DNA from 3 places in the Nocardioides sp. NPDC058538 genome. Region 1 is predicted to be linked to each of the others. Evidence: riboswitches for the same ligand, from Rfam matches in the RefSeq annotation. Region 1 holds a riboswitch; each other region holds the start of a gene.
What was found. Region 1 has a riboswitch for cobalamin ahead of ACFWQC_RS25390 (prenyltransferase/squalene oxidase repeat-containing protein). Riboswitches for the same ligand answer to the same signal wherever they lie in the genome.

Region 2: another riboswitch for cobalamin. It lies ahead of ACFWQC_RS24815 (VWA domain-containing protein); the one in region 1 lies ahead of ACFWQC_RS25390 (prenyltransferase/squalene oxidase repeat-containing protein).
Region 3: another riboswitch for cobalamin. It lies ahead of ACFWQC_RS19440 (ribonucleotide-diphosphate reductase subunit beta); the one in region 1 lies ahead of ACFWQC_RS25390 (prenyltransferase/squalene oxidase repeat-containing protein).

Annotation. Positions count from the first base shown of each region.
Region 1 covers NZ_JBHXNY010000044.1:56-3,318, reverse strand. Annotated here, with positions in the region: gene ACFWQC_RS25395 (hypothetical protein) at 1-289, opposite strand, end outside; gene ACFWQC_RS25390 (prenyltransferase/squalene oxidase repeat-containing protein) at 412-1,485, opposite strand; cobalamin riboswitch at 1,551-1,686, opposite strand; gene ACFWQC_RS25385 (hypothetical protein) at 1,753-2,388, shown strand; gene ACFWQC_RS25380 (NYN domain-containing protein) at 2,413-3,171, opposite strand.
Region 2 covers NZ_JBHXNY010000041.1:3,093-6,355, reverse strand. Annotated here, with positions in the region: gene ACFWQC_RS24825 (Fic family protein) at 1-455, shown strand, start outside; gene cbiE (precorrin-6y C5,15-methyltransferase (decarboxylating) subunit CbiE) at 460-1,776, opposite strand; cobalamin riboswitch at 1,839-1,978, shown strand; gene ACFWQC_RS24815 (VWA domain-containing protein) at 2,004-3,263, shown strand, end outside.
Region 3 covers NZ_JBHXNY010000023.1:4,018-7,280, forward strand. Annotated here, with positions in the region: gene ACFWQC_RS19435 (ribonucleotide reductase N-terminal alpha domain-containing protein) at 1-195, opposite strand, end outside; gene ACFWQC_RS19440 (ribonucleotide-diphosphate reductase subunit beta) at 195-1,193, opposite strand; cobalamin riboswitch at 1,315-1,531, opposite strand; cobalamin riboswitch at 1,621-1,804, shown strand; gene ACFWQC_RS19445 (FecCD family ABC transporter permease) at 1,927-2,928, shown strand; gene ACFWQC_RS19450 (ABC transporter ATP-binding protein) at 2,925-3,263, shown strand, end outside.

The DNA of each region.
Region 1 (3,263 bases):
CGCTGGGCATCGAGGTCACATAGGTGAGCGGATGTCCCGCCTTCTCGAAGAGATCGGCGCCGGTGTCGCCCTCCCCGGGCTGGACACAGGTGACCTCAGGGCCGCCACCCAACGCGTTGGGCTCGACGACGACGGTGACGCCGTCACACGCCTCGGCGGACGATGCCGCGGACGAGGCGGATACGGGGGCGAAGACAGGTGCGGTGGCCCCGGCGAGGATCGCCAGGGCCACCAACGAGGATCGCAGGATGAGCCCGGATCGACCGATGGCCGCCGTCGCGAGCGTCACCAGACGGGTGTGATGGCAAGGCGACGACCGCGATGGCAAACCGGGCGTCTGTCGAGCGGCGTCAACGCCGCCAGCGCGCCCGTATGGTGGCGCGCAGCAGGCGGAGATCGGTCGATCTGGGCTCAGCACGAGCTCTTCGCGGTCGCGTCGTTGGGCAGGAAGACCAGCGACGGCAGCGCCTGGGCGGCGGCGAGGCGGTACATCCCCTCGGACTCCTTGGTCAGGCCCTTGGTGTTGCCCTCGGCCAGCGCGGCGTCGTCGTAGGCCACCGCACCGGCGTCGTCGCCACAGGTCACGACGTGGTCGGCGACCCAGGTCGCCGCCTTCTCCGCGGCCGCGGTCTCACCGGCGCGCCCGAACGCCCACCCGGCAAGGCCGGTGGTGTTGGAGTTGGCGATGTTGCCGGTCGCCGCCTTGAACGAACCGTCCTCGGCCTGGGTCTCCTTCAGCCACTCCACGCCCGCCTTGACGGCCTTCTCCGCCTCCGGAGAGGCCACCGAGGAGAGGGCGATCAGCGCGAACGCGGTGGCGTCAGCGTCCGGGGCAGCCTTCGGGTCGGCGTCGCAGGTCTGATCTGCCGCGGCCGGGTCGGCCGTGAAGGTGACCCGGAACCAGCCCTCCTCGCACTGCTGCCCGGCCAGGAACTCCGTCGCGGACGCGGCCTTCTTGCTCTCGGCGTTGTTCAGCGCCCACACGGCGTACGACTGTCCGATGGTGTTGGAGTAGTCGGCCGCCTCCTTGTTCTTGGGGTCGAGCTCGTCGGCGATGCGGCCGTTCTCGGCGACCGTGCCCTCGAGCTGCTTCAGCAGACCGGGGTCGGAGGCATCGACGTTCTGCTGGAGGACGAGCGCCTTCGCGGTCGCCCCTGCCGAGGTGATCGTGCCGAACCCGGGCGAGGTGTAGGCCGACTTGTTCTCCATCACGGCCGCGGCGATCGTGGCGATCTCCTCGTCGTAGCCACCGACCTCTGCCAGCGCGATCCCGATGTCGGCGCTGAGCCCGAAGTCATCGGTGCCGTACTGCGCGTTGCGGGCCACGCCCTCCGGCGCCTGGGCCACGAGCCAGTCGGCCACCGCGGTGGACACCTTGGCGTCGTAGGTGGGCTTCTCCCCCTCCTCGACGGCTTTCTCGCCACAGCCGGCGAGCGAGGTGAGGGCGAGGGCGGCGGCGATGCCACCGAGGACGGTCTTCTTCATGGTTCCTTCCGCGCTGTTCGCCGGGAAGGCCCAAGGCCGACCCGCTGCTTTCCACGACAGCGTCAGGTCAGTACGCGTCCGTCGGCAGGTGCTCCGGCTCGCCCAGGACACTCTCGCTGCCTGGGCCTACGGTTGCGGGTCAGCGCCGGGATTCGACCGGCTTCCCCCACCACGGCGTGTGTTGATTGAGGCTCTGCTAATTCGGGGCAATCCTATGCCGGGCGAGCCCTGCTTGCGGGATCGCCGACGAGCAGTCACTCTGTCCCCATGCGCCACAGGATTCTCGGCCTTGTCGCAGCATCGATCTCGGCCACCCTTCTCGCCCTCTCCCCGACCACGACGGCCGGCGCGGAGGAGGCACGGACATCGGTCACGTACGCCGATCTGGTCACCATGTTCGGCGACAAGGTCGGTGACCGCAGGACCGTCGAGACCGGGCTGCCGAGCCTCAACCGCGCGATGACCGACGCCCGGATCACCACCCCTTACCGGCAGGCGGCGTATCTGACCACGCTCGCCAACGAGAGCTCCTTCCACCACGACGCCAAGGGCCGCGACAAGCGGAAGTTCACCGGCCGCGGTTACATCCAGCTGACCGGCGAAGCCAACTACACCGACGCCGGCGCCTACTTCGACATCGACCTGCGCCGCCGTCCCGAGCTCGCCCGGTCGCTGGACTACAGCGCGCCGATCTCGCGGTGGTACTGGACCGTCGCCCGCGACATCAACCCGCTCGCCGACGCCCTCGACATGGGCAAGGTCAACGCGGCGATCGGCTACCCCTCGAACAAGAAGGAGGACACCGAGCGCTGCCGCGACTTCAAGGCCGCGCTGAAGCACCTCCACGGGTCCGTGCCGAAGGGCGTCAGATGCGCCCGCCCGGCCGCTGCGCAGACCCGCTAGCTGTGTTGTCCGAAGGGGCGTACGTCACTTCTTGGTGCGCTTGTCGCTGACCGCGATCGCCGAGGTGCCCTCGTCCTTGAGCTCGAAGAGGTCGATCGCCTTGATCAGCTTGGTCCAGGTGGCGTAGCCGTAGTTGCGCGGGTCCTCGGAGGACTGGTTGCGGATGCGGGAGACCACGGTGCCGACCAGGGCCCAGCCGTCGTCGTCGGCGGCCGCGGCGATGGAGTTGCGCAGCAGCTGGATCAGGCGGGCGTTGCGCTTGAGCGCCTGCCCGTTGGTCGCCGATGACGACTGCTTGCGGGTGCGCGTGGCCCCGGGCTCGGTATCGGCCTCGGTCTCCTCCTCGGAGCTGCCGAGCTTCTCCACCACGGTGAACCGGGTGCAGGCGCTCTTGAAGGGCGCCGGTGTCTTCTCCCTGCCGTAGCCGTAGACCGCGCGGCCCTTCTCCCGCAGGTAGTGCACCAGCGGCGTGAAGTCGGAGTCGGAGGAGACCAGCGCGAACGCGTCCGGGATCGCCGCGTGCAGCAGCTCGACCGCGTCGATGGCGAGCGCCATGTCGGAGGCGTTCTTGTGCGCGGTCAGGTCGAACTGCTGCATCGGCCTGATCGCGGCGTCGTGCAGCTCCTCGATCCAGCCCTTGAGCTCGGACTTGGTCCAGTTGCCATAGGCCCGGCGGATCGTCACCTCGCCGTACTCGGCCAGGTCGTTCAAGATCTCGTCGATCTTCGAGGCAGGCGCGTTGTCGGCGTCGATGAGCAGTGCGATGCGGAAGGGCTCGGTCACCGGATCAGTGTGGCAGGAACAGGACTGTGTTGGTCTCGACACGCCTTCGCCTAGCGGCTCCGGCGGCGGGGGCCCCCCGGCGGGCCCCGGCG
Region 2 (3,263 bases), on a different contig from region 1:
ATGTGACACGCCGCCTCACCGTCCCTGTGTCTGCTGGCCTGCTGACCGATACATCGGCGTACTTCCAGGCGTTGACCGACTATCGCAGCGGGGACGTCGAGCCGATCGTTCGGCAGTTCGTCAACGCCTCGTTCAGGGCGGTCAGCAACGGCCGCCACCTGGTTGATGATCTGGAGCGGGTGTACGACGGCTGGGGTGAGCGACTGCCATCCCGGCGAGGGTCGGCCGCACAGCGACTCCTTCCGTACCTGCTCAACCAGCCAGCCGTGAACATTGCCTACGTCGAGGCCGCGACAGGAACGGCGCTGTCTGCCGCTCAGCGGGCCGTCGAGCAGTTGGAGAATGCCAAGATCCTCACTCGCGTAGGCAGCGGCCAACGTAACCGTGTGTGGCTGGCCAATGAAGTCGTCGATGCGCTCGACGCCTTCGCTGAGCGAGTCGGTCGCCGCGGCTGAACTGCTACTCGGCGGGCTGGAAGGCCCACTGGACGACCGTGCGCTGGGGTGCCCAGCCCCGGAAGGTGCCGATCGAGTCGACGGACTCCACCGAGATCCGGGTCAGCTCGCCGCCTCGCTCCGCGTGCTGGCGCGCCAGGACCTGCTCGGTCTCCAGGGTGACGCCGTGGACCACGAGCCGGCCGCCGGGGCGGAGGGCTCGCAGACAGGCGTCGAGTACGCCGGGGCGGGTCGCGCCGCCGCCGATGAAGATCGCGTCGGGGGCTGGGAGGTCGGCCAAAGCATCGGGGGCGCGGCCATCGACGACGGTCAGGCCGGGTACGCCGAGTCGGGACGCGTTCCGTGCGATCCGGGCCGCCCGCTCTGGGCTGGCCTCGATCGCGGTCGTGGTGCAGGTGGGGTGGGAGCGCATCCACTCGATGCCTACCGAGCCTGCGCCTGCGCCGACGTCCCAGAGGTGCTGACCCGGGACCGGGGCGAGGCGGGCCAGTGCGGAGGCCCGTAGGTCGCGCTTGGTCAGCTGTCCGTCGTGCTCGAAGGCGTCGTCGGGGAGGCCGGCGGCCCAGGAAGCGGGGAGCGACTGTGTTGGTCTCGACACGCCTTCGCCTAGCGGCTCCGAGGCCTGAACGAAGTGGCCTTCGACCGACGATGCGCTGGTCGAGCCGCGAGCGCCAGCGAGCGTGTCGAGACCAACACGGTCGGCGACGCACTCGATCGCCACGATGTTGAGGCGTGGAGACTCCCCGACCCAGGCCGAGGCGGACGCGGTTCGCGCGCTCTCCGTCTCCGCGCCCAGGTCACCGAGGACCGCCAATGTCGAGGCGCCGAATCCTGTGGTGACCAGCAGGTCCGCAATCTGCCTCGGAGTGGATCCGTCCGAGGAGAGCGCCAGGATCCGGCGGCCGGGAGCGAGCTCGCGGGCGACCAGCGATACGTCGCGGCCGACGAGGCTGACGGCCACGCAGGACTCGGCGGCCCAACCCATCCGGGCGCGGGCGAGGGCGACGGAGGAGACGGCCGGCTCGATGCGTACGTTCTCTCGCCCGAGAAGCGAGATCAGGGTCGTCCCGACGCCGGAGACGAGCGGGTCGCCCGAGGCCAGAACGACGACGGGCGCGTCGCCTGGCAGCGAATCGAGGAGAGCCGGGAGCCCCTCGCGCAGCGGTGACGGCCAGGGTTCGCGCCGCTGGCCGGGGACGTCCGGGACGAGGTCGAGATGGCGCTTGCCACCGAGGAGGACGGCGGAGCCCCGGATCAGCTGCTGGTGACGTACGGGGATCTCGTCCCAACCTCCGGCACCGATGCCCACCACGACGATCATGAGGCCAGACGCTACAGTGGCCGCTCAGGCGCGAGGTGCCCCGACTGCCCAGTCATCGGCTCTGTCACAGGAGCTGGTGAGGACGGTGGGAAGGGAGAATCTGGGAAGCCGGTGAGAATCCGGCACAGGCCCGCTGCGGTGAACGAGCCCCTTCGTGGGGACTCGACAAGTCCGAAGACCGGCCCCGCGCCCATCCAGTCCAAGCGATAGGGAGCGGGAGCCTCTCCATGCCGGTTCATTACCCATTTTCTGCCGTCCTCGGCTGCCAGGCGGACGACCTCGACGACATGGGCCTCGCGCTCGTGCTCACCACCATCTCCCCGGAGATCGGCGGGGTCCTGGTCCGTGGCGAGAAGGGGACGGCGAAGTCGACGGCCGTACGCGGTCTGGCGGCCGTGCTGCCCTCGATCTCGGTCTACGCCGGGGATCGGTTCTCGATCGACCCGGCCGACCCGTCCGCGGAGTCGCCGGACGGTCCTTTCGGGTCTGCCGCCGTCGTGGAGAGCCGGCCGGTGCGCCTGGTCGAGCTCCCGGTTGGAGCGACCGAGGACCGGGTCGTCGGCTCGCTCCACCTGGAGAGCGCGCTGTCGCGCGGTGCGGTCGAGTTCGAGCCGGGGCTGCTCGCGCGGGCCCACCGCGGCCTGCTCTACGTCGACGAGGTCAACCTGCTCCACGACCACCTGGTCGACCTGCTGCTGGACGCGGCGGCGATGGGCCGGGTCTCGGTCGAGCGCGACGGTGTCTCGGTCGAGCATGCCGCCCGGTTCGTGCTGATCGGCACCATGAACCCCGAGGAGGGCGAGCTGCGTCCGCAGCTCCTGGACCGCTTCGGGCTCACCGTCGAGGTCGCCGCGCCCCGCGATCCTTCCCTTCGGGCGGAGGTCGTACGCCGCCGGATGGCCTTCGACCTGGACGCTCCCGCGTTCGTCGAGCGCTATGAGGCCGCCGAGCGCGACCTGACCGCACGGGTCTCCACCGCGCGCGCCCTCGTCGGGAAGGTACGTCTCACCGCTCCCGGGCTGCTCAAGATCGCCGAGGTCTGCGCGGCGTTCGAGGTCGACGGGCTGCGCGCCGACATCGTCACCGCCCGCACCGCGGTCGCGCACGCGGCCTGGGCCGGTCGCTCCGAGGTCACCCGCGAAGACATCCGCCGGGCCGCCCTGCTGGCGCTCCCGCACCGGCGCCGTCGCAACCCGTTCGACGCTCCCGGGCTCGACGAGGACCTGCTCGACCGCATCCTCGGCGACGAGGAGCTGCCGCCCGAGCCGCCCGAGGGAGGGCCTTCGGATGGCTCGGGGGACGACTCGGGCGCCGAAGGTGACCCTGTTGGTCTCGACACGCCTCCGCCTAGCGGCTCCGGCGGCTCGACCGACGGTGAACCCCCGTCGGTTGAGCCCGCGAGCGAAGCGAGCGGTGTCGAAACCAACACAGCCGATGACGCACTCGACCAGCCACAGTCGCCTTCCGGCGTCGCGCCCGAGTCCGTC
Region 3 (3,263 bases), on a different contig from region 1:
GGGGTACATCTCGTCGGCGAGATCGCCGGCGGTGCTGGCGATGGTCTCGTAGCGCTCCCGCACGCTCTGGCCCTCGACGGTGTACTTCGCCTTGAACATCGCGTAGCCAGCGGTGGTCATGAAGGCAGGCACCGTGCCCGACGCCTGCAGCGCCTTGCGCTCGGCGGAGAGCGCCTCCCAGTTGTTGTTGCTCATTAGAAGCTGAACTCCGTCTCGCCGATGTTGCGGTTGTATTCGTTGCCGGTGACCTGGAAGAAGTCGTGGAACTGGGTGCCGTTGATGCCGCTGTAGAACCACTCGGCGATCGGGTTGGCCTCGACGTTGAACAGCGGCTCCATCCGCATGTTCTCCAGGGTCATGTCGATGCGGGACCTCACGAAGGTCTCCAGGTCGGCCTGGTCGATGCCGGCGATCGGCCCGTGGTCGAAGAGCATCTCCACGATCCGGGCCTCGTGGGCGTAGAGGTGCTCGGCGACGCCGCGAACCCTCGCGAAGAGGTCGTCACGCTCGGCCTCGAACTTGTCGGCAGGGACGGTCGCGGCGTACTCCTCGAGGGTGGTGTTGAACAGCCAGGCGCCGCCGGTGGCGTGCAGGTTCTCGTCGCGGGCGGAGAAGTTGATGCCGCTGATCACGTTCTGCAGCAGGTTCTTTCCCCCGGACTGGAAGTGCTTGAGGAAGGCGAAGTTGGAGTAGAGGACGCAGTTCTCCATCAGCGTGAAGACGCTCAGCGCGTAGAGCAGGTCCTCGTCGGCGATGGCGTCCCACACGAACGCGATCCGCTCGGCCAGCACCGGGTCGTTCTTGTAGGAGTCGTAGAACTCCTCGGTGTCGATCATCAGCGTCTTGTTGAGCTTCGCGTAGAACGGCGCGTGCATGTTCAGCTCGGCGAACGAGAAGGCGTTGGTCATCATCTGGACCTCCGGACGCGGGAACGCGTGGAAGAGCCGGTCGCCCCACACCTCGCCGCCGAGGATCAGCTCGTAGATGGTGAACAGCTTCAGCGTCGTCTTGACCGCGGCCTGCTCGGCGTCGGTCATGTTGACCAGGAAGTCCTGCTTGTCGTTCTCGACCGGGATCTCCTCGGCGGTCCAGAAGATGCTCCGCTGCTTCTTGGCCAGGTCCTCGGCCATCGGATAGTCGAAGACGTACGCCGACTTCTCGGTGCGGATCGGTAGACCCTCGGTGTCGATCATGTCCGTGCCCTTCTCGCGCGGGCCCCCGGCCCGCTGGATGTCTCGTGCATCCGTGCCGGGGCAGGAGGGGACGGCGTCGTACGCGCTCGATCCCCTGACCTTCCCTCGAGGTCGCGGACCCCACCATGAGGTGGGCACTGGCAGGTCTTCGGACTCGTGGGCGTCTCGTGCTCGGTCCTAGTGGCCGTCGCTTCCCAGGAGCCGGCTTGCTCCCAGTGCTTCGTGACGGCGGTCGTTCCCACTCACCGCTGCGGGGCAGTCCCGGACTCACACCGGGTTCCCTCTTGCCTCTCCCGCCCCGTCGCCGAGGTGGGAGAACCAGCTGCGAGGACCACTATATGCGGGAATTACACCAATGCAACTTCCTAGATCTTGTGTTCAGCCGTGTCGTCGGAAACGTTCCCGACGCCGGCCCCGTGGCCCGTGCTAGCCTCTGCGCCGAGTCGAACGCATCCTGATGGATGCCAGGGAACTCCGGTGTGAATCCGGGACTGGCGCGCAGCGGTGAGGGCGACGGCGATGCCAGCAAGCCACTGGGGACCAGTCCCTGGGAAGGCGGCCTCGCCGGGTGAACCCGAGTCCGAAAACCTGTCGGCTCAGATGTACGTCACGGCCCTCGCGACCAGGGTCCAGAGGACCTGAGAGGCCGACCGCCGTGGAAACGCTGTCCCGCGAGACCCTGAGTCCGCGCCGTGCTCGTGACCGCAGACGACGAGTCCCGTTCGTGCCGCTGATGGCCGGGCTGCTGCTCGCCTCGGCGCTCAGCGCCGTCGCGTCCCTGGCCTTCGGGTCCGAGCGGATACCGATCGGTGAGGTCATCGCGGCGGTCGGCGACCGGCTCCAGGGAGACGCCACGGGGAAGTGGGACGTGATCGTGTGGGAGCTGCGCGTCCCCAGGGCGCTGATGGCGCTCGCCGTGGGCGCCGGCCTGGCCGTGGCCGGTGCCGGCATGCAGACCCTGGTGCGCAACCCGCTCGCCGACCCGTTCCTGCTCGGGATCAGCTCGGGCGCCTCGGTGGGAGCGACGGCGGCGATCACCACCGGGGCGCTGGGCGGCCTCGGCATCTACGCGGTCTCCGGCGGGGCGCTGCTCGGGGCGGTCGGCTCGGCCGTGCTGGTGTGGCTGGTCGCCACCGCACAGGGCGGGTTGACCCCGATCCGGCTGGTGCTCTCGGGTGTCGTGCTCTCCTCGGGGCTCTCCGCGATCGCCTCGTTCCTGGTCTTCATGAGCGATGATCCGCGCGCGGCCGACTCGGTGATGTTCTGGATGCTCGGCAGCGTCGGTGGCGCCAGCTGGGAGAAGCTGTGGCTGCCCGCGGTCCTCAGTCTCGTCCTGGGGCTCGGCATGCTGGCGCTGCACCGTTGGCTGGACGCCCTGGCCGCCGGCCCCGAGACCGCTGCCGCGCTCGGTGTGAACGTCGCGGCGCTGCGTACGACTCTGTTCGTCGCGCTGGCCGTGCTGGTCGGGGTCCTGGTCGCGGTCAGCGGTGGGATCGGGTTCGTCGGGCTGATCGTGCCGCACGCGGCCCGGCTGCTCGTGGGCGCCCAGCACCGGGTCGTCCTCCCGGTCGCGGCGCTGGGCGGTGGGCTGTTCCTGCTGTGGGTCGACGTCCTGGCGCGGCTGGTGGCGCGACCGCAGGAGATCCCGCTGGGGGTGGTCACAGGTGTCGTCGGGGCACCGCTGTTCCTGTTGTTGCTGGGCCGTGGGCACTACCGGTTCGGAGGCGGACGATGAGCGGGCACGACGCCGGGACCGTGCTGCGGCTACGTGGCGTCGGCGCCCGTCTGGGCACGCGCGAGGTGCTTCGCGACGTCGATCTGGACGTACCGGTGGGCACCCGCCTCGGAATCGTGGGGGTGAACGGCGTGGGCAAGTCGACCCTGCTCCGGATCCTCGCCGGGGTGCTGCGGCCGAGCGCCGGGCGGGCGCATCTCGCCGACGAGTCCGGCCGGCTCCACGAGACCGCCCGGATCGGCTCGCGTGAACGCGCCCGGCGGATGGCGTACGTCCCCCAGGAAGAGGCGGTCTCCGCCGAGCTGCTCGTCGGGGAGATGGTGGCGCTGGGCCGG